DNA from 4 places in the Ahrensia sp. 13_GOM-1096m genome. Region 3 is predicted to be linked to each of the others. Evidence: predicted binding sites of a transcription regulator. Region 3 holds the regulator's gene; each other region holds the start of a gene.
The links. Region 3 encodes PhoB, which activates phosphate uptake and scavenging genes when phosphate is short. Its sites were predicted from a motif close to TGTCATNNANCTGTCAT; they were not measured.
Positions count from the first base shown of each region.

Region 1: N530_RS0109975 (esterase-like activity of phytase family protein) is a predicted target of PhoB. The motif match lies at 3,637-3,653, and genes of this name have one in related genera.
Region 2: N530_RS0111135 (1-acyl-sn-glycerol-3-phosphate acyltransferase) is a predicted target of PhoB. The motif match lies at 2,331-2,347, and genes of this name have one in related genera.
Region 4: phnF (phosphonate metabolism transcriptional regulator PhnF) is a predicted target of PhoB. The motif match lies at 2,936-2,952, and genes of this name have one in related genera.

Region 1 covers NZ_JIAX01000012.1:130,085-135,599, reverse strand. Annotated here, with positions in the region: gene N530_RS0110000 (hypothetical protein) at 1-553, shown strand, start outside; gene N530_RS0109995 (SDR family NAD(P)-dependent oxidoreductase) at 718-1,533, shown strand; gene N530_RS0109990 (VOC family protein) at 1,618-2,016, shown strand; gene N530_RS0109985 (YafY family protein) at 2,029-2,739, shown strand; gene N530_RS0109980 (DUF1013 domain-containing protein) at 2,797-3,510, opposite strand; gene N530_RS0109975 (esterase-like activity of phytase family protein) at 3,722-5,515, shown strand, end outside.
Region 2 covers NZ_JIAX01000013.1:43,028-48,542, forward strand. Annotated here, with positions in the region: gene sdhA (succinate dehydrogenase flavoprotein subunit) at 1-633, shown strand, start outside; gene N530_RS0111125 (succinate dehydrogenase iron-sulfur subunit) at 643-1,422, shown strand; gene msrA (peptide-methionine (S)-S-oxide reductase MsrA) at 1,603-2,250, shown strand; gene N530_RS0111135 (1-acyl-sn-glycerol-3-phosphate acyltransferase) at 2,393-3,295, shown strand; gene N530_RS0111140 (SDR family oxidoreductase) at 3,292-3,981, opposite strand; gene fsa (fructose-6-phosphate aldolase) at 4,057-4,713, opposite strand; gene N530_RS0111150 (primosomal protein N') at 4,789-5,515, shown strand, end outside.
Region 3 covers NZ_JIAX01000006.1:308,818-314,332, forward strand. Annotated here, with positions in the region: gene pstC (phosphate ABC transporter permease subunit PstC) at 1-41, shown strand, start outside; gene pstA (phosphate ABC transporter permease PstA) at 41-1,354, shown strand; gene pstB (phosphate ABC transporter ATP-binding protein PstB) at 1,407-2,186, shown strand; gene phoU (phosphate signaling complex protein PhoU) at 2,216-2,923, shown strand; gene phoB (phosphate regulon transcriptional regulator PhoB) at 2,947-3,642, shown strand; gene N530_RS0101870 (GcrA family cell cycle regulator) at 3,707-4,285, opposite strand; gene N530_RS0101875 (aspartate aminotransferase family protein) at 4,644-5,515, shown strand, end outside.
Region 4 covers NZ_JIAX01000006.1:524,590-530,104, reverse strand. Annotated here, with positions in the region: gene N530_RS0102945 (alpha-D-ribose 1-methylphosphonate 5-phosphate C-P-lyase PhnJ) at 1-680, opposite strand, end outside; gene N530_RS0102940 (carbon-phosphorus lyase complex subunit PhnI) at 677-1,789, opposite strand; gene phnH (phosphonate C-P lyase system protein PhnH) at 1,789-2,415, opposite strand; gene phnG (phosphonate C-P lyase system protein PhnG) at 2,415-2,864, opposite strand; gene phnF (phosphonate metabolism transcriptional regulator PhnF) at 2,989-3,726, shown strand; gene N530_RS17325 (MliC family protein) at 3,740-4,354, opposite strand; gene N530_RS0102915 (methyl-accepting chemotaxis protein) at 4,562-5,515, opposite strand, start outside.

The sequences.
Region 1 (5,515 bases), on a different contig from region 3:
TCAAAGCCGCAGTGCAATTTTGCGCGTGCTGCGTCCGGCAGAAAGCGCGGCGCGGCGGCTCATCGTCATTGCGGCACGGTTTTGCAACGCCAAGGTCAAAGCCAGTACGCGCACCCTGCCCAATTTTGCAAAATTTCAGCCAAGTGCCGCGCAACACACGCCGCGCTTCAAACTTTTTGATCCCCGCAAGCGGTTTGCTGCGCCCCATCCGCAAGCGTTCAAACTGCCGAACAAATCACTGCCGCGCATCAGCGTTATCGGCGTGTCCACTCCGGCTTTTGCACCGCGACCACAAAATCGCCCGCTTAACGCAGCTGCCCTCACCGCACGGCTCAAAGCACTGCAAGATGCGCTCAGTGATTTACCCAAACAGGCAAAGCGTTTAGCGCAGCAACTCGATAAACGAAAAACGGCCCCCGCTGGCCCAAGGCGCGTGCCGCCGCTGCGTCCAGGATTGCCGCCCAGCACCCACGCAAACCCCGCTCATGAAGTCGATAATATTTTAAAAGAATGTCACGCACTGGCGCTTCAGTTACCGGCAGCGCCGCCATAAATGTTGGATACTTTTCCGCAAACGCAACCTACTCTTATCGGGCGGGAACGCACACGCATGTCTATAATGTGAGGTAAAATCCACCTTAATATAAACATTGCCGCCGCCCTTCCATCCACCGCCACATTCCCTTAGTTTCACAGCCAGTAATAAAGGAAATTAAAATGGCACTTGATGGTAAAATCGCAATCGTAACCGGCGGGGCGCAAGGCATCGGCTATGCCATTACAAAGCGCCTGCTTTTAGATGGCGCAAAGGTCGCCATTGCCGATATCGACAAACAGGCAGGCCGCAAAGCCGTCGATGAATTGTCCGCGCTCGGGCCTGTGCATTTCATCCACACCGATGTTGGCAATCGGCTTGATGTGCATAATTTGATCGCCGCGGTTGTCGAGCAATTCGGCGACATTGATATTTTGGTCAATAATGCGGGCGTTGTTCACGGCGAGGATTTTCTGACAGTTTCCGAAGACGATTTCGACCGCGTCATGCGCGTGAATATCAAGGGCGGATTTTTGTGCGGCCAAGGCGTTGCAAAATTCATGGTCGACAAAGTGAAAAATGGTGGTCCCGCTGGCGCAATCGTCAACATGTCATCGATCAATGGACACTTCGCGCTGGCCGATCAGGTGCCTTATTCAATCTCCAAAGGCGCGGTCAATCAGCTAACAAAAGTCATGGCGCTTTCGCTTGCACCCCATGGCATCAGGGTAAACGCCGTTGGGCCAGGTTCAATCATGACCAAGATGCTTTCATCGGTAAACAATGATCCAGAAGCGCGCGGCCGCATCTTATCGCGCACGCCTTTGGGCCGTATCGGCAAAGCGTCAGAAGTCGCTTCTGTGGTCGCATTTTTAGCCTCAAACGAGGCATCCTATATGACCGGCGAAATTGTGCATGTGGACGGCGGACGCATGGCGCTCAACTATACCGTGCCAATTCCCGATGATGATGCCGCCGCAGATGACGACGAAGATTAAAAATATTTCCCAACCCTCCTGACATGATGTTGTCAGGAGCCCTGTGCCAATGTGCGTTCATCATCAACCAAAAAGGAAATGAACATGAGCGCCCCAACTGACACAAAGAGTAAATCTGGCGAAGCTTGCTGGTTTGAAATCCCATCCACGGATTTAGACCGCAGCCAGAAATTTTATGAAGCTGTTCTCGGCATTAAAATGCTCAAGACAGAGAAAAGCGACGATCAACCAAACGATGTTGTTTGGTTCAAAAGCTTTGATTCAGAAGGCGTATTTGGTCATATTTACCCAGGAAAACCTGCCAAAGAAGGCGAAGGCAACACAATCCATTTAACCAGCGTAGACACATTGGAAGATGCAATGCCGCGCGTTGAAAAAGCTGGCGGCAAAGTCGTCTCACCCATCATCCCAATTCCGGCAGGCCGGTTCGTGTACATCACAGATCCAGACGGTAATTCTATCGGCCTGTTCAATTTGAATTAAGGGAGTACTGACATGCGCCGCGCAGATCGCCTATTTCAAATCGTACAGCACCTGCGCGGTGGCAGGCTTGTCACTGCTGCCAAACTAGCGAACCGATTGGAAGTTTCCGAACGCACAATCTACCGCGATATTGCCGACCTGCAATCAACTGGCGTGCCAATCGATGGCGAGGCAGGCGTTGGCTATATTATGCGCGAAGGTTTTGACCTGCCGCCGCTAATGTTTACGCGCGATGAAGTCGTGGCGCTTGTCGCGGGCGCACGCATGACCAGAGCTTGGGGCGGCGCGGCGATGGCGCGTGCAGCAGAAGAAGCCCTCATTAAAATTGAATCTGTGCTGCCAATAGACCGCCGCAACAATTTGAACGCCGTCGAAATTCATGCGCCGACACACCGTATGAAGCAAAATGATCGCGAGATGATTGACGCGCTGGAAAGAGCCGCCGACAAGCGGCAACGCATCCAAATTATTTATACTGATGCAAATAATCAGGAGACAACCCGTCCCGTGCGCCCTCTTGGGCTTTGGTTTTGGGGTGGCGGCTGGACATTTGTTGGTTGGTGCGAATTGCGCGAGGATTTTCGTATGTTTCGCATCGACAGAATTTCAAAGTTTATCGACACCGGAAGCATATTCAAAGTAGAGCGCGGCAAAACGCTGCGCGACTTTTATAGCAAGATGGAAGCATGCGGCGATATTCCGCCAGATCAAGGAAAGCTTTAGACAACAAAAAAGCCGGGCGTTTATCCACCCGGCTTTTAAATATTCTATACTGACAATTTAGTCTTCTGATGAATCGTCGTCGCTGGATTTTAGCGCGTTCAGTTTTGCAAAAACTGTATCGACATCAATCTCATCTTCTTCTGGCTTCGCAGGTTTGTAGTTGCGAGATTCATCCTCAAGCGCCATGCCTTCGGTTTGTGACGCAGGCAACAATGCATCACCAGCAACTTCAACATCGAGTTCCGCTGGACGGTTTTTAGCAGCTTTGTTGACTTCAAAATCAAGATCGATCTGCGATGAAAGACCAAGAGCAACCGGATCAATCGGCTGAAGGTTTGATGAGTTCCAATGCGTGCGCTCACGAATTTGCTGGATCGTATTCTTGGTTGTACCAACAAGACGAGAAATCTGTGAGTCTTTCAATTCTGGGTGGTTACGAACCAGCCACAAAATTGCATTTGGACGGTCCTGACGTTTTGAAACCGGCGTATAACGCGGGCCTTTTTTCTTGAGCACAGGAACGCGCACTTTCGATTCCTGCATTTTCAAAACGTGGTCAGGATTTTCTTCTGCCCGAGCAATCTCATCACGCGTCAACTGGCCGGTATTGATAGGATCAAGACCTTTAATGCCCTGCGCTGATTCGCCATCGGCAATCGCTTTGACTTCAAGCGGGTGCAACGTACAGAACGTCGCAATCTGATTGAACGTCAGTGCAGTGTTATCGACCAACCATACGGCTGTCGCTTTTGGCATTAGCAAAGTTGCCATGAGATATACCTTTCCTGTTCGTCCGCGCCGGTGCCGCGGGCGTGGTTCAAACCACTAATGTCCGGAATATGCCTTCCGCATATCAAAACCGCGCGCCAAGCGCAACCAATTTACGCATTTGTGGACCGTCATCAAACTGTCATTGGAGTGTCATGCAACATTCACCGATATGCGGCAGAGCCTTGGCAACAATGAGGGCTAGGAGATAAACATGCCAAAACTAGGAAAATTATTAAGCAGCGTTGCCATTATTGCGGTCGCAAGCGCCGCCGCAACAACTGTTAATGCTGAAGAAACGAGCGCAAAAGTTTTTAACCGCATCGCTTCATTTCCGGTAAACACGAATATTCCTGAGAATATGGAACAGACGTCTGAAAGCTCTGCCGAGATTATCGATGTGAGCGAAGACGGCATGATGCTTGTTTATTCCGATAGTCCTCTAGGCGGCATTGGCATGGTTGATATTGCCGACCCTAAAGCGCCAAAGCCAGCAGGTTTTATTGCCACCGATGGCGAGCCAACATCTGTTGCTGTTCAAGGCGGCAACGCACTTGTCGCGGTCAATACATCTGAGAGCTTCACGCAGCCAAGCGGCAAATTATTAAGCATCAATCTTGCCGATCAATCGATCGCGCAAAGCTGCGATCTTGGCGGACAGCCAGATTCAGTTGCCATATCGCCAGATGGTTCTTTGATCGCCGTTGCGATTGAAAACGAGCGCGACGAAGATTTGAACGATGGCGTTATTCCGCAAATGCCAGCGGGTTTCGTTTTGACGTATAAATTGAACAATGGCGCGGTCGATTGCGACAGCAAAGTCATGGCCGATATGACCGGTTTGGCAGAAATTGCACCGACCGATCCTGAACCAGAATTTGTAACCATCAATGACGCCAATGAAGTGGCAGTCACATTGCAGGAGAATAACCATGTGGTGGTATTCAATGGATCTACCGGCGACATCATTTCCCACTTTTCAGCGGGCACTGTCGACCTTGAAAACGTGGACACAAACGAAGAAGGCGCGCTGACTTTCGACGGCACATTAAAAGATGTTCCCCGTGAGCCAGATGCAATGAAATGGCTTGATAATAATCGCCTCGTTATGGCCAATGAAGGCGACTATAAAGGCGGCTCGCGCGGCTTCACAATCATGAGCAAAACGGGCGAAATTCTTTTCGACAGCGGCCTTTCGTTCGAATATGAAGTTGCGATGGCTGGCCATTATCCTGAAAAACGCTCAGGCAATAAGGGTGCAGAACCAGAAGGTTTGGAAGTCGGAACATTTGACGGCCAGCAATATATTTTCATTCTGTCTGAACGCGGATCAATTGTCGGCGCATACAAAGATATGGGCGAAGGCAAAGATCCTGAATTGGCGCAGCTTTTGCCAACGGCGCTTGCACCAGAAGGCGCTGTCGCGATCAAAGGTCGCAATCTTTTGGCCATCGCCAATGAAGCAGATTTAATCGAAGATGGCGGCGTGCGCAGCCATGTCACACTGTATGAATATGCTAAAGGCGAAGCATCCTATCCGATGATTGTGTCGGGCATGGATGATGCAGGCAGACCAATCGGTTGGGGCGCTCTATCAGGCCTAACCGCTGACCTTGAAAAACCTGGCATTTTATACGCAGTCAATGACAGCTTCTATGCGATGCAGCCGACAATTTTCACAATTGATGCCAATCAGAAACCGGCAAAAATTACCAAAGCAACGCGTGTCACGCGCGGTGGTGCAAATGCTCAATTGCTTGATTTAGAAGGCATCACAACAGACGGTGAAGGCGGTTTCTGGCTCGCATCAGAAGGACGCACTGACCGTATGATCCCGCACGGTCTTTACCATGTAAACGCTGATGGCGAGATTAAAGAACAAGTTGCGTTCCCGCCTGAATTGCTGGCTGTGGAAAAGCGTTTTGGCGCAGAAGGCGTGACCAAAATTGGCGACACATTATGGGTGGCTATCCAGCGCGAATGGCAGGACGACAAAGCCGGTTTTGTT
Region 2 (5,515 bases), on a different contig from region 3:
TGTGCATCTGTGCATGGTGCGAACCGTTTGGGCTCTAACTCACTGATCGACCTTGTGGTGTTTGGCCGTGCAGCGGCTATTCGTGCGGGTGAAGTGATTGACCGCGAAAGCGCGATCCCTGATATCAATGAGAAATCTTGCGATAAGATCATGGAGCGCTTTGACCGTCTGCGTCATGCTGATGGTGGCACGCCAACGGCTGAATTGCGCCTGACTATGCAGAAAATCATGCAGGAAGATGCTGCCGTATTCCGCACGCAAGAAACGCTTGAAAGCGGTTGTCGCCGGATGGACGATGCTTACAAACAACTTAGCGATTTGAAAGTCACCGACCGCTCGATGATCTGGAATTCTGATCTGGTGGAAACATTAGAGCTTGAAAACTTGATGGCCAATGCGATCACAACTGTTTATGGCGCGGAAGCCCGTAAAGAGAGCCGTGGTAGCCATGCACGTGAAGATTATGTGGATGGTCCTTATGGCGGCCGTGATGATGAAAACTGGCGCAAGCATACGCTGAGCTGGGTTTCGGATGCCGGAGAAGTGACGCTTAAATATCGCGGCGTACACACAGAGCTTTTGCAGCCGGGTATCGATCTGGCAAAAATCGCGCCGAAAGCACGGGTGTATTGAGGAAATAAAATGGCTGAATTAACACTCCCAAAAAACTCGACCATGTCTGAAGGCAAAAGCTGGCCAAAGCCGGAAGGTGCGAAGAATATTCGTGAATTCCGCATTTACCGCTGGTCGCCAGATGATGATGCCAATCCGACAATCGACACCTATCATATTGATATGGATGATTGCGGCCCGATGGTTCTTGATGGTCTTTTGTACATCAAAAACAAAATCGATCCGACGTTGACATTGCGCCGTTCATGCCGCGAAGGCATTTGCGGTTCATGTGCGATGAACATTGACGGCACCAACACGCTGGCCTGTACCAAAGGTATGGACGAGGTCAAGGGCACGGTGAAAGTCTATCCGCTGCCGCATCTGCCTGTGGTTAAAGACCTTGTGCCTGATTTGACGAATTTTTACGCGCAGCACCGCTCGATTGAGCCTTGGCTTAAAACAACGACGCCAGCGCCTGAAAAAGAATGGAAACAGAGCCATGAGGACCGCCAGAAACTGGATGGTCTTTATGAGTGTATTCTGTGTGCGTGTTGTTCAACGTCTTGCCCATCCTATTGGTGGAATGGCGATCGTTACCTCGGCCCTGCGGTCTTGCTACAAGCCTATCGCTGGTTGATTGATTCGCGCGATGAAGCAACAGGTGAGCGTTTGGACGATCTGGAAGACCCGTTCCGTTTGTATCGTTGCCACACGATCATGAACTGTGCGCAATCATGTCCAAAGGGTCTAAACCCTGCGAAAGCCATTGCTGAAGTTAAAAAGATGATGGTTGAGCGGCGCGTATAAGCACCGGTCACAGTCTATATTTTTGAAAGCCCGTGGCCGAAAGCTGCGGGCTTTTTGTTATGGTCGTTTGTGCCATGCCTTGATCACGTTTGTTTGAAGCCAAGTTTAATTGCGCTTCGAAACTTTAGGCATAATCTGTGCGTTAGATTGTTAGATATGAAATTTAAATGGAGTCTACGCATGCTCAAATCCACATTGAAAGCTGGTTTACTTGGCGCAATATTTGCGGCGGGTGCAGCGACAACTGCCACTGCTGAAACCAAAACAGTGGTTGTTGCGGGTGGATGTTTCTGGTGTGTTGAATCTGATTTTGACAAGGTTAAAGGCGTAACAGCAACCACATCCGGTTTTGCTGGTGGCACAAGCCCCAACCCAACTTATAAAAGCCATGCGGGTCACTATGAAGTTGTCAAAATCGATTATGATTCCGATGTCACGGACTATAAAACGCTGGTGACGACTTTTTTGCGCACGATTGATCCAACCGATGGTGGCGGGCAGTTCTGCGACCGCGGTATGACTTATGCGCCAGCGCTTTTTGCCTCAACGCCTGAGGAAAAAGCTGCCGCAGAAGCAGCACTTGCCGATGCATCAGCCCAGCTTGGTAAAAAACTACCTGTACCTGTAAAGGGCGCACCAAATTTTACGGCTGCTGAAGACTTCCACCAGAACTATTATCGTAGCCAAGAAAATCAGCTGACGCGCTTTGGCCTTATCAAACGGGCTGATGCTTATAAGAAGTACCGCGCAGCGTGCGGGCGCGACGAAACGGTTAAAAAAGTGTGGGGCAATGCTGCTTATCAAGGCGTTGCTGGCCATGGCAGCTAAAAATAACACGCCTCGTAGCAAAATTTGAAACCGCCTTGCGCATGCATTGACGCAAGGTGGTTTTACGGCCTATGCGCTTGTGTCATAAGGTTGTGACATTAATTAGCGATAGGGGACCATATGCCAACCGGAACACATGGCTATGGACAATCAGACCACAGTGGCTTTTTTCGATATGCTTGCGCAGCGTAGCGCGGGCGTGGCGCGCCACGAGGATTTGCACATCGTTGATCAATTGATCAATGAGCGCGGACATACACTGATTAAACATTGGATTTGGCCTGTTATCAAAAAGCCGCTGCATGGTGTTTTGCACTATAAGCAGGCTGTGAAGATGGCTGACGAAGTGCAGGGCATGAGCGGGCTTGAGTGCTTTGAATATGTTAGCCAGCTTTTGACGCTTGATGTGCCGGTTCAAGGCATCGAAAACATCCCTGAAAAGGGTGGTTTCATTCTTGTGTCGAACCATCCAACCGGTATTGCTGATGGTATTGCCGTTTATGACATGATTAAAAACAAGCGCGATGATTTGGTGTTTTTTGCCAATCGCGATGCGATCAGGGTCAATCAGCGGCTTTCTGAAATTATCATTCCGGTGGAATGGCGTGCAGACCAAAAGTCGATGGCGAAAAGTCGCCAGACATTGGTGCAAACCAATAATGCCTTTAAAGACGAACGCGCGATCATGCTGTTTCCGTCTGGCCGTATTGCTTATTGGACTAGAAATGGGCTGACCGAACGGCCTTGGATGGCGACAGCTTTGCAAATGGCCAAACGCTATAAAGTGCCGATTATTCCGATGAATATGAAGGCGCGCAATTCAGGGCTATTCTATCTTTTAGCGCACCGTAATACGGAGCTGCGCGACATGACCATTTTCCATGAGTTGCTCAACAAAAAGGGTAAAACCTTTGAGATGACAATCGGGCAGCCAATTGATACATCGGCGCTCGAAGGTGATGTTCAAGATCTAACCGTGACATTGCAAAAGCACTGCGAGATCACGCTGCGCGATGACCCAAAAGCTGTCTCGCCTTTTGGTTAGTCGTCCTGTTTGGCGTAGTTTGGCATTACCAATATTTCCGAGACATTGACATGTTCGGGCTGTGAGACTGCATACATCACAGCCTGCGCGATGTCTTCGGCGTGAAGTGCTTCGGTCGCACTATCATCGAAAAATGGTGTGTCCACTTTGCCAGGTTCAATTAATGTGACCCGCACGCCATCATCTTTGACTTCTTCGCGCAAATTACGCCCATAGCCAGTGACCGCCCATTTGGTTGCGCCGTAAACTGAGCCTTTTAGCGTTACGCGGCCTGCGACTGATGAGGTTAATATAAAATGGCCCTTTGACTTTTTGATTTCATCCAGCGCGGTGCGGCAGGTCATGATGCAGCCATAGATATTGGTGAGAATCATGTCTTTCCAGTTTTCAGGATCACCGCCAGCTGTGCCTGATCCGGTTGCGCCAAAACCTGCATTGGCAAAAACAACATCGATAGAGCCGAAAGTTTCAACGGCAGTACTGATGAGCTTTTCTTGATCGCCGTCTTGGGTCACATCGCATGCGACAGCGATGGCATATTCCGGTCCGCCAAGCTCTTTTGCTAATTCTTCAAGTTTTGATTTTGATCGTGCGGCCAGCACAACGCGGTAACCTGCATTGCGTGCGCGGCGTGCGGTGGCAGCGCCAATGCCGGAAGATGCGCCCGTGATGAGAAAAGTTTTCATAAAAAAGCTCCGGTTATTGCTGGGTATCCATGCAACGACCGAAGCTAGTTTAAGTTCCGAGATTTAAGGCGGTAATTAACCCGCGATATTCTGTCCAGTTTTTGCCCAGTCAGCTGTGAACTGCTCAAGGCCTTTGTCTGTAAGCGGGTGCTTAACAAGCGCTTTCAATGTTGAAGGCGGAATTGTTGCAACGTCTGCACCGATAAGAGCAGCTTCTTTAACGTGATTTACTGTGCGGATAGAGGCCGCAAGAATTTCAGTTGAGAAACCGTAATTGTCATAGATCGTGCGAATTTCGCCGATCAATTCCATGCCGTTGATCGCCATGTCATCAAGGCGGCCAATAAATGGTGAGATGAATGTCGCGCCAGCTTTAGCAGCAAGCAAAGCTTGGTTTGCAGAAAAGCAAAGTGTGACGTTTGTTTTGTAGCCGTCAGATGTAAGCGCTTTACAGGCTTTCAATCCGTCCATTGTGAGCGGCAGCTTGATGCAGATATTGTCTGCAATTTTGGACAAGACGGCGGCTTCTTTCATGATCGTTTCATAATCGCTTGCGGCGACTTCTGCTGAAACGGGACCATCGACTTCTGCGCAAATTTCTTTAGTCACTTCAAGAATGTTGCGACCAGATTTAAGAATGAGCGACGGATTAGTTGTCACGCCATCGAGAAGGCCAGTTGCGTTCAATTCGCGGATGTCGCCAATATCGGCTGTGTCTACAAAGAATTTCATTGTTTCTGTCCTTTGTGTTTCTATATGAAGGTTCTAACTTGTCGTTTAGACTAAACTAGCGGCAAGGTCACGCCTATGGTGAACGATTCGATAAATAAAATTAAAACGATTAGTATTTTGGTGCCGACACCTTCGCCGGTCCCTTATAGCTATGCATTGCGCGCTGACCAAACTGCCGGACCTGGATCTATTGTACAGGTGCCGCTTGGCCCGCGGCAGGTTTCTGGCTTGGTGGTGGAGGATCTGCCCGATGCCAAACCGATTGATCCAGCAAAGCTGCGTGAAGTAACGCAGGTTTTCGATTGTCCGCCGATCACGCCCGACATGTTACGCTTTATTGACTGGGTTGCCAAATATACATTGTCTGCACCGGGCATGGTGGCACGTATGGTGCTTCGCTCGCCGACCGCATTTGACCCTGAGCCGCCCACCAAAGGCATTGTCGCAACCGGTACGCAGCCGGAACGATTGACCGATGCGCGCAGGCGGGTGATGGAGCAGGTCGCAGAAGAGCCGCAAATGGCGTGGACGCGCAGCGGGCTTGCCCATGCCACAGGCGTAACAACCTCGGTGATTGATGGTTTGACCAAGCAGAATGTGTTTTCTGAAATTGAAATTCCAGCCCGCCCGATTGTTGCCAAGCCTGATCCATCTTTCGGCGAACCGGAACTCATTGGCGATCAACGCGATGTTGCCGAAGGGTTGGCTGCAACTGTTTCGGAACAGAAATTTTCTGTCACGCTTTTAGAAGGTGTTACGGGCTCGGGTAAAACCGAGGTTTATTTTGAAGCCATTGCAGCGG
Region 3 (5,515 bases):
CGCTTTACATCGTCCGTAAGTACCGCGAGCAGTATGAATAATGGCTGATACATTCCCTACTGATAACAATACTGTAGCTCCAAGGCGCCGCGATATTGGTTTGAAACAACGTTATGCTGCTGAGCGTCGCTTCCAGCTTTATGGAAAATTAGCGATTGCATTTGGCTTGTTTTTTCTAGCCTTGCTTTTGTGGACGGTCGTTTCAAAAGGCTATACGGCGTTTCTGCAAACATCGATCAATCTCGACATAACGTTTGACGAGACTGTTATTGATCCAAAAAATGAACGCAATGAAAATCCGATGAAGTTGTTGACGGCCAATTATCCTAAATTGGCTGAGGCTGCTCTTTATCAAAAGCTTGGCATTGACCCGAAAGATAAAGCGCAGACCAAAGCTGCTGACGCGCTTATTTCAAAAGGTGCACGCACTCAGCTTCGCGACATGTTGGTGTCAGACCCAGACTTGATGAACAAAACTCAAAATGTTTGGGTGCTTGCTTCTGGCGAGGTCGACTCTGCGATCAAAGGTCAGTTTGACCTTTCGGTTGATGAGAGTCGCCGTAAGATCAAAGACAATCAACTTGAGATGATGGATCGCTTAAAAGCCGATGGTTCATTGGAAGGCCGCTTTAATACAGGCCTGTTCACAAATGGCGGCTCCAGCCGGCCAGAAACAGCAGGCGTTGGTGTCGCGATTATTGGCTCTGCTTATATGATGCTGATCGTGCTTTTGACATCACTTCCTATTGGTGTGGCCGCATCTATTTATCTTGAAGAGTTTGCACCAAAAAATAAACTGACAGACATAATCGAAGTGAACATCAACAATTTGGCGGCTGTACCGTCTATTGTTTATGGTTTGCTTGGACTGGCTGTTTTCATCAACTTTGCGGGATTGCCGCGCTCGGCATCGCTGGTTGGTGGCCTCGTTCTATCTTTAATGACCCTCCCAACGATCATTATCGCCACGCGCGCTGCACTAAAAGCAGTGCCACCATCAATTCGTGCGGCTGCGCTCGGTATTGGTGCTTCTAAAAATCAGATGGTCTTTCACCATGTTTTACCGCTTGCTGCGCCCGGCGTTTTGACGGGCACCATTATTGGTCTAGCGCAGGCTTTGGGTGAAACAGCACCGTTGCTTTTGATCGGTATGGTCGCCTTTGTGGTGGATGCACCGGCAACACCGCTCGATCCTGCAACGGCACTACCTGTTCAAATCTTTATGTGGGCGAACGAAGCAGAACGCGCTTTTGTGGAGCGTACATCAGGCGCAATTATCATACTGCTGGCATTTCTTGCGGTTATGAATATCACGGCAATCTTCTTACGCAGACGCTTTGAGCGTCGCTGGTAATGGGCGAAAAACAATGAAACACGATGTAATAAAAGAGTCGGAGATCATAAATATGAACGACGAGAGCAAAACGCCCAAAGTTAAAATGGCAGGTAAAGGCGTTGAAGTTTTCTACGGCGCAAAACAGGCAATCAACGGCATTGACTTGGAAGTTTATGAGCGACAAGTGACTGCGCTTATTGGCCCTTCAGGTTGTGGTAAATCAACTTACTTGCGTTGCCTTAACCGCATGAATGATACGATTGATATTTGTAAGGTCAAAGGTCTTTTAACGCTTGATGGCGAAGATATTTATGACCCTAATATTGATGTTGTGGAATTGCGCGCACGCGTAGGTATGGTGTTCCAAAAACCAAACCCATTTCCAAAGTCAATTTACGAAAACATCACTTATGGTCCGCGTATTCACGGCCTTGCAAAATCAAAAGCTGATTTGGATGTTATCGTCGAAAAAAGCTTGCGCGGTGCAGGTCTATGGGAAGAGGTGAAAGATCGTCTTTTGGAGCCTGGTACAGGCCTTTCCGGCGGTCAGCAGCAGCGTCTTTGCATTGCACGCGCAATAGCGGTTCAGCCTGAAGTCATTTTGATGGACGAGCCATGTTCGGCGCTTGACCCGATTGCAACTGCAATTGTTGAAGAATTGATCGGCGAATTGCGCGAGCAATATACAATCGTCATCGTGACGCACTCCATGCAGCAGGCTGCGCGTGTTTCACAGCGCACAGCCATGTTCCACTTAGGCGATTTGGTTGAAGTTGATGACACAGAGACCATTTTCACCAACCCTTCTGAAAAACGCACACAGGATTATATAACTGGCCGCTTTGGCTAAGTTTAATCTGTTCTGATTAGGAAATTGAAATGATAAAGCAACATACGGTTTCAGCGTTCGAAGATGAAATGCAGTTTCTCACGCATAAGATTGCGGAGATGGGCGGCCATGCTGAAAAAATGATTGGTCAGTCAGTTAAAGCACTAACGACAGGCGATGTAGACCTTGCACGTGCCGTTATCAAAGATGACATGCGCCTTGATGAAGGCCAGCGTGAAATTGATGATAAAGCCGTGCTATTAATTGCACAGCGCCAGCCAATGGCGAACGATTTGCGTGAAGTTTTTGCCAATATCCGTATTTCGTCTGATTTGGAACGCATTGGCGATATGGCAAAAGGTATCGCAAAACGTGTCAGCTCTGTTTCGGAATATTCACACGGTGTGAAATTTGCGCGCGGTATTGAGCATTTGAGCGAACTTGCCTCAGCGCAGCTCAAAGAGGTTTTGGATTGCTACGGCACGCGTTCGGTTGACGAAGTCAATAATATCATTGAGCGCGACGAAGAAATTGACGCAATGTACACGTCTCTATTCCGTGAATTGCTCACTTACATGATGGAAGATCCGCGTAACATTACAACATGTACGCATCTCCTGTTCTGCGCTAAAAATATCGAGCGTATCGGCGACCATGCAACAAATATTGCCGAGGCAACATATTACATGGTCAAGGGTCAAAAACTTGATGCAGCACGTCCAAATGAAGACAAAACACATAAAGTCAGCCTAGATTAAGCTGGTGGATACGAGGTGATGTGATGAGCGCAAAACCACGCATAATGGTTGTTGAAGACGAAGAAGCATTGAGCATTCTTCTGAAATATAACCTTGAGGCAGAAGGGTTTGAGGTTGAAGCTGTTAGTCGCGGCGACGAAGCAGAAGATATGCTGCGTGAAAGTCAACCTGACCTTTTGCTGCTTGATTGGATGTTGCCGGGTGTAAGCGGTATCGAGCTTTGCCGACGGTTGCGTGCACGCCGCGAAACCCAAGATATGCCAATCATCATGTTGACCGCACGCGGCGAGGAAAGTGAGCGTATTCGCGGTCTTTCAACGGGTGCGGATGATTATGTCGTCAAACCATTTTCAACACCTGAATTGTTAGCGCGTGTGCGTGCAATGTTACGCCGCGCGAAGCCGGAGGTTCTAGCTGATCGTTTAACAGCTGGTGACATTCAGCTCGATCGTGAGGCTCACCGTGTTTATCGCAATGAGCGCGAGCTAAAGCTTGGTCCAACTGAATACCGTCTGCTTGAGTTTTTTATGTTGGCTCCAGGGCGCGTATTTTCGCGGGTACAGCTTCTTGACGGTGTTTGGGGTGATAATATTTATGTTGATGATCGTACCGTTGATGTTCACATCGGGCGTCTTCGCAAGGCGATAAATATTGGCCGCGTTAAAGACCCAATTCGCACTGTTCGCGGGGCAGGTTATGCTTTGGAAACCGTGAAATAATACACTTGAATGAGTACAATTAAAAAAGGCGGCTTTTAAGCCGCCTTTTTGTTTTATCTATCTTTTAGCGCGGACGGCGCCGATCTTGTGGCTGCTGGAAAGCAAGCTTGCTGTGATATTTACAGTAAGGAGAACTTTCTTCATTGCCATGTCCACAGAAATAGAACTCACCTTGTAGTGGATCGCCAAACGGCCACTTACAGGTGTTTTCGTTGATATCAACGAGTTTCAACTTAAGCGGCATAGGCGCGACGACATCATCAGTGTCACGGTGTGGCGCTTTGTAGGCGACAACTTCGTGATCCTGTTTTAGCGCGGTTGCACCAATCGTGTGCGTGACAGATGGCGGTGTGCGTTGCGGCAATGTGAATGTGCCAACGCTCGAGCCGCCGCCCGAAGAGGAGCCACTGCTGCTTGCTGATGAGGACGCTGGACGCGAAGTGCCACCACTATTGGGTGTGCGGCGCACGCGCGGTGCAGCAGGCTTTGTCGATTTAGCTCGCCCTGAAAGTTTAAGGCGGTGGACTTTACCAATCACCGCATTGCGGCTTACGCCTCCAAGTTTAGCAGCGATCTGGCTTGCGCTCAGACCTTCTGCCCATAATTTTTTCAGCATTTCTACGCGTTCGTCGGTCCAACTCACGGTCGTCTCCATCCTGTTTATAGATAGAATCCCTCTCCGTTGCTCGGTCATAGATATTAGACCTGCGACGTACTCGATACATGAGGAACAGTTTACTATCTGGCTTTCTTGCCGTTTTTTTTAAACTACAATAGTGCTGGACTCTCGATCAAGAGTCCTGAGGCACTAACGAATCCGAATTCTCGGTTTTCCCCAACTTCAATGAAAAGTGAGTCAAAAATGCATCACAATCTTGATTTTCTTGAAGGTTAACCACAGGCTGCAGCGATTGACATCTGTGTTTAGCTCGCATTATCTGTCATTGCCGCTCATGAGGGCGGCATTTTTCATTTTCATTTATACCTTCTAGGCCAGAAACATGAATGCGCCGTCATCACTCTTTAATACTTATAACAGAGCACCCATCGTGGTCGAGCGCGGTGAAGGCGTTTGGCTGTATGATCAAACCGGCCGAAAATATTTAGATTTTGGCGGCGGTGTTGCGGTTAATGTACTTGGCCATGCCCATCCGCATTTAGTGGAGGCGGTAAAGGCGCAGGCTGAAAAGCTCTGGCATACATCGAACCTATATGAAATTCCGGGCCAAGCGCGCGCAGCTGAAAGGCTTTGCAACGCAAGCTTTGCTGACCGCGTATTCTTTACGAATTCAGGTGCAGAAGCGCTGGAGTGTTCCATTAAAACTGCGCGCCGTTACCATTATTCAAAAGGAAACCCTGAGCGGTTTCGTATTTTGACTTTTGAAGGCGCATTTCATGGCCGCACGCTCGCAACGATTGCGGCCGGTGGGCAGGAAAAATATTTGGAAGGTTTTGGCCCGAAAGTTGAGGGTTTCGATCAATTGCCATTTGGTGATCTGGATGCGCTCAAAGCTGCCATGACCCATGACGTTGCTGCAATATTAATTGAGCCAATTCAAGGTGAGGGCGGTATCCGCTCGGTGCCCACCCAGTTTCTTCAAGACATTCGCCAATTGTGCGATGAAAATGATGTCTTGTTGATTTTGGATGAGGTTCAAACCGGAATGGGACGTACTGGTCACCTTTTTGCCTATGAACTTGCCGGTATTGAGCCCGATATTTTAGCTTCTGCTAAAGCACTTGGCGGCGGCTTTCCTGTTGGTGCATGTCTTGCGACAGAAGAAGCAGCAAGCGGCATGGTCCCAGGTGTGCACGGCACGACATATGGCGGCAATCCATTAGCTATGGCTGCATGTAATGCCGTTCTTGATAT
Region 4 (5,515 bases), 220 kb from region 3:
AAATCGAGACTGACTACATTTGTGTAAGGCGGAATTGCATAAATGCGTTTTTCGCGCCCTGCACCGAACAGCTGCAACGCTTCAGACATATGCATTTTTGGATTATCAAATTTTGGTGTTGGTGAAGGGTCCATGACATAACGCCCTTCAACCTTCACCGGATATGCATAGGTCGTGGCGATATGACCGTGCGTTGCAATATCCTCATAAAGCTTCACATGCATGAGGCCATATTCTTCCAGTGCATGCATCTTGCGCGTTTCAGTTTCGCGCGGCTCTAGGAAGCGCAGTGGTTCAGGAATAGGCACTTGGTAGACAAGTATCTGACCATCGCGCAACTGCTCTTCGGGAATACGATGGCGCGTCTGAATGATCGTGGCTTCGCCCGTATGAGTTGTTGTTTTCACGCGCGCGACTTTGGCAAAGAAAGCGCGGATGGATACGGCATTCGTTGTATCGTCCGCCCCTTGGTCAATCACTTTTAGGACATCATCAGGTCCAATGATTGATGCGGTGACCTGCACACCGCCTGTGCCCCATCCATAAGGCATTGGCATTTCACGGCTTGAGAACGGAACTTGATAACCCGGTATCGCAATTGCTTTTAGTATCGCACGGCGGATCATTCGTTTGGTTTGTTCGTCGAGATAAGCGAAGTTATAATCAGCTTGAATACTCATTCTGCTGCCTCCTTGATCATGCTGGAAACAGCATCACTCGTCTCAGCATATTCGCGGCGCATCTGGCGCACGATGCCAAGTTCAGCTTGGAAATCCACGTAATGAGGCAGTTTCAAATGTTCCACGAAGCCCGTTGCTTGCACATTATCTGAATGAGCGATCACGAACTCTTCGTCTTGCGCTGGCGCAACTATATCTTCTCCCAATTCACGCGCGCGCAGCGCTCGATCGCACAGCGACATTGCCATTGCTTTTCGCTCCAACTGCCCGAACACAAGACCATAGCCGCGGGTAAATTGAGGAGGCACTTTTGCCGAGCCTTGGAATTGATTGACCATTTGACATTCGGTGACTTTCACGCGGCCAATCGGAACAGAGAACCCTAATTCCGGCACCTCAATTTCAACGTCGACTTCGCCTATACGAATTTCGCCGACAAAGGGGTGCGAGCGGGCATAACCACGTTGTGTTGAATAGGCGAGAGACAGTAAGAACCCCTCATCGCCGCGCGACAATGATTGTAAACGCTCATCACGGCTCATCGGAAATTCTGTCGGTGTGCGGGTAATATCGCCCGGCTCTTCTGCGCCATGGCCATTTTTCCCATCAGCTTCGATAAGCCCTTCATTCGCCAAAATTTCTGACACACGTTGCGTGCGACCGATATCTGGCTTGCGCGTGACAGGCTCATCTGTGGCTTCATCTTGTGCTAAATCAGGATCAAGCAGACGATGCGTATAATCAAAAGTTGGCCCAAGCATTTGGCCGCCGGGCAGATCTTTATATGTCGCAGAGATGCGGCGTTCGATCTTCATTTCACCGGTATTTATTGGCTGCGAATAACCAAAGCGCGGCAAGGTGGTGCGGTAAGCGCGAAGCAAAAATATCGCTTCAATCATATCACCGCGCGATTGCTTTATTGAAAGCGCAGCAAGATCGCGGTCATATAATGAACCTTCTGCCATGACACGGTCCACGGCAAGAGCAAGCTGCTCTTTGATTTGAGCCAGCGACAATGCGTCAATATCGCGGTCGCCGCGACGCCTATCTGCAAGCAGTTTATGCGCGTTATTAATAGCGGTCTCGCCGCCTTTTACAGCAACATACATCAGATAACTCCCTGTGAGATATTTGTCGTGCGCGGCAAACAGACAAGCGATGAAGCGCTGACCAAAATGACATCAACACCGCATGGAAAACGTGATTTGTTTTGTCGCCACTGATCCAGAAACAGCTCCGGCAAACCTTGCACATGAAGATCAGCGGTATCTTTGATACCGGGACCGGAGAGGCTTAATCCTGCGGCGTTTGAAATATCGTCAACCTGAATGATGAGCGTGCAAGAGCGGTCAGGATATTCTTGTGAGCCTTGTGCAAATTGCGCTATATCCAACGGCATTTTTTTATCAGTCAAAAGCGCGAATTGCGCATCGGATTTTTGTGTCGTCAGCGGCGCAGCTGTCTGAAATGTAACCCAGTCTCGAAGAGCGCTGTTTTGTGATGAGACCTCATCCAACCACAAAAGCGTATCAGCATCGCAAAGCGCCGCAATAATTGCCGCTGCAGTATCAAAAACCGGCTCCGGCGCACTGGCCAGTGCTGGCAGCGAGCTTACCGTCCCTGGACGGGCCATCGCATTCATCACGGCATTAAAAACATTTTGAGAGTCGAAAACCGGGTCAGCAAAGCCACCTTCCAACGCGCTCGCCGCCATTGCTTTTTCATTTATCTGCATCAATCTTCTCCGCGAACCATAGTAAAGAAATCAACTTTTGTAGCCGCTGTTTCACCTGCGCGTTTTTGATCGCGGGCCTTAATTCGATTTTGCAACGGGGTAATGATTTCATTTTCAATGCGTGCGGACCAAGTTTCGTCCAGTGCAAGCGCATCGATTATTGCTGATAGTTTTGCTTTGGTGTGATCGCGGCCAAGCGCATAAGCATGCCCAACAAAACCGGATGCCAATTTTACTGTTGCCCGCGTAACCGTCGCTTCACCAAAATTGAAGGCATCGCCGCCGCCGCCAATGCGACCACGCAAGCCGATAATGCCCGTTTGTGGAGCACGCGGCATTGTAAACTCAGGATCAACGCCCAGCGTTATCCAAAACTCCACCAATGTGGCCGTGTCAGACATTGCCAAAACCGCCATACGATTGCGCCGACTGTCTTTTGTATCACTCATAAACTGCCTCATTTAAATTTGTCTATTGTTATAGACAACTAAACATGTGACAAGTGATTTATCGGGACTACATGACGACCATATGACACCATGATGAAATTGCGCTGATGTTGAGGCAACGATTATGAATGTAAAAGCACTCGAACGCCGCTCGGGTATTGCGATATGGCGGCAGATTGCTGATGAGCTGCGCAATGAGATTGCGACAAATCTAGCTCTCAAGGATAGCCGTCTGCCCTCAGAATTAACGCTGGCAAAGCGATTTGATGTCAATCGCCACACGGTACGAGCTGCTTTAAATGCGTTGGCAAAAGAAGGCATCGTTGAAAGCCGCCAAGGGCAAGGCACTTTTGTGCGCCGCCAAAAGCGTATCAGTTATCCTATCGGCAAAAGAACACGGTTTTCAGATGGTATTGGTAAGCAGGCACAGACAACACGCGGAAAGCTGCTGAACCTTTCGACTGAAATCGCAACGCCGGAAATCGCATCTGCACTCCAAATTACAGCAGGTTCAAATGTGATCTGTTTGGATGCATTAAGCGAAGCTGACGGAATGCCCGTTTCCCGTTCAACCTCGTGGTTTTGTGCGCAGCGCTTTCCTGATATTGGCGCAGCATATCAAACCACCGGCTCGATAACGAAAGCTCTGGCGCATTGCGGTGTTGATGACTATTTGCGCCAGTCGACGGAAATTGAAGCCCATCACGCCACGATGAAAGACACTGAATACTTGCAGCTTTCGCCGGGTGCTATTGTGCTTGTAACGCAAGCCATCAATTCAGATACAGATGGCAATCCTATTCAATACTCGAAAACGCGTTTTGCAGCTGACCGCGTATCACTCATGATTGCCAATGACTAAAGAGGCCGCGCATTTACTGACTGATGACAATGCAATTCAGTTCTACGCTATCTGGTTCAGGCGTCCAGTATTGCGCTTCATCACCTTTCATCCAAATGGATTCCCCAAAATCACCGTCATAGCGTGAACCGGAAGCAGTAATTGCAAGCCAGCCAAAAGATATGTTGCCACCGCGCTCTATACGAACCCCTGACGACTCCGTCTCGAAAAAGGAAGTCACCAACTCATTGGCCGGAGAATCTCCACATTGCCAAGTGGCGACTGCCGTTGGCTCTTCCAACATATATAGTGCGACAAGCTCAGCTTCACGGCGTTCATAGCTCGATAAGATACAGCTTTTCGGATCGTCAGATTTCAAGCAATCATCACGACCACTTATCCAGCTCTGCTGATGGGCTTCAAGTTCCTGTTCCGCATCTTTAGCGCCTGCATCTAAGCTCTTTGTAACGTCAAGAGCATCAGTAAAACGTGCCGCCACCAAATGATCGAGTTTGGTTAGCTCAGGATTATCGCAAACCAGTTTTTCAACTGAGTTTTGCACAGGGTCACACTTAGAAGAGGGGCTTTCTTGCGCGGTTGCTGTCCCTGCAGAAACATAAAACACAAACCAGAACAAAATTCTTAGCATCGTGATTCATCCTATCAAATGATGAATGCCGAATAGAACACGGCGCAAATAAACGCAGGGTTCTAGTGGTAAAAATTACCTATTGGCATTGAAGCAATATCAACACAAAATCCCATGAAAGGAAAGCAATTAGATAGAGTGAGAGAAATATAAAAACGCCCGCACCGGATAACCGACACGGGCGTTTAATTTCAAAGTAAAACTTGTTTAAGCGGCGCGTTGATGTGTTCCGAGCGCGCCGTTTTCAACGAGCTTAAACTGCGCGATCAGATCAGCAAGCTTTTCTGATCCCGATGCAAGGGTGTGCATCACGGCGGTTGCTTCTTCTACCATTGCGGCATTCTGCTGGGTCACGCTATCCATTTGCATCATCGCGGTGTTGATCTCACCCAAACCAATGGTTTGCTCGCGTGATGATGATGCAATGGAATGCATCTGATCATTGATATTATGAACATGATCGGAGATGCCTTTGAGCGCTTCGCCTGTCTCATTCACAAGACGAACGCCACCTTCAACTTCTTCACCTGATTTTGTGATCAGTGCTTTAATATCTTTGGCAGCTGTTGCCGAACGTTGTGCAAGCTCTCGAACTTCCTGCGCAACAACGGCAAAGCCTTTGCCCGCCTCTCCAGCACGCGCAGCTTCAACACCGGCGTTAAGCGCAAGAAGATTTGTCTGGAAAGCGATCTCATCAATAACATTGATGATTTTTGAAATCTCACCGGAAGCCGTTTTAATCCGTGACATTGCATCGACAGCATTGGCGACAACTTTACGTGAATTGATCGTGCTGCCCTCTGCCTCAGTCGCCATTTTAGAAGCTTCTTCCGCACGCTCTGAGGCATTGCGCACTGTTGCTGTAATTTCTTCCAGTGCCGCTGATGTCTGCTCCAAAGACGATGCTTGATGTTCGGTACGGCGTGCTAGATCATCCGTAGAGGTACGCATTTCTTCAGTGCTTGATTTAATTTCGAAAGCTTCATTGCGCAGCTCTGTCATCGTTGCTGACATACGCTGTACAGCTTGATTGAAATCTATACGCAGTTTCTCGAGACCTTCATTAAATGGTCCAGTAATATTGACGGATAAATCACCTTGGCTAAGACGGCTAAGAGCGGCCCCAATTTCTTCGACGGCTACTTTAATTTCGCCTTCTTG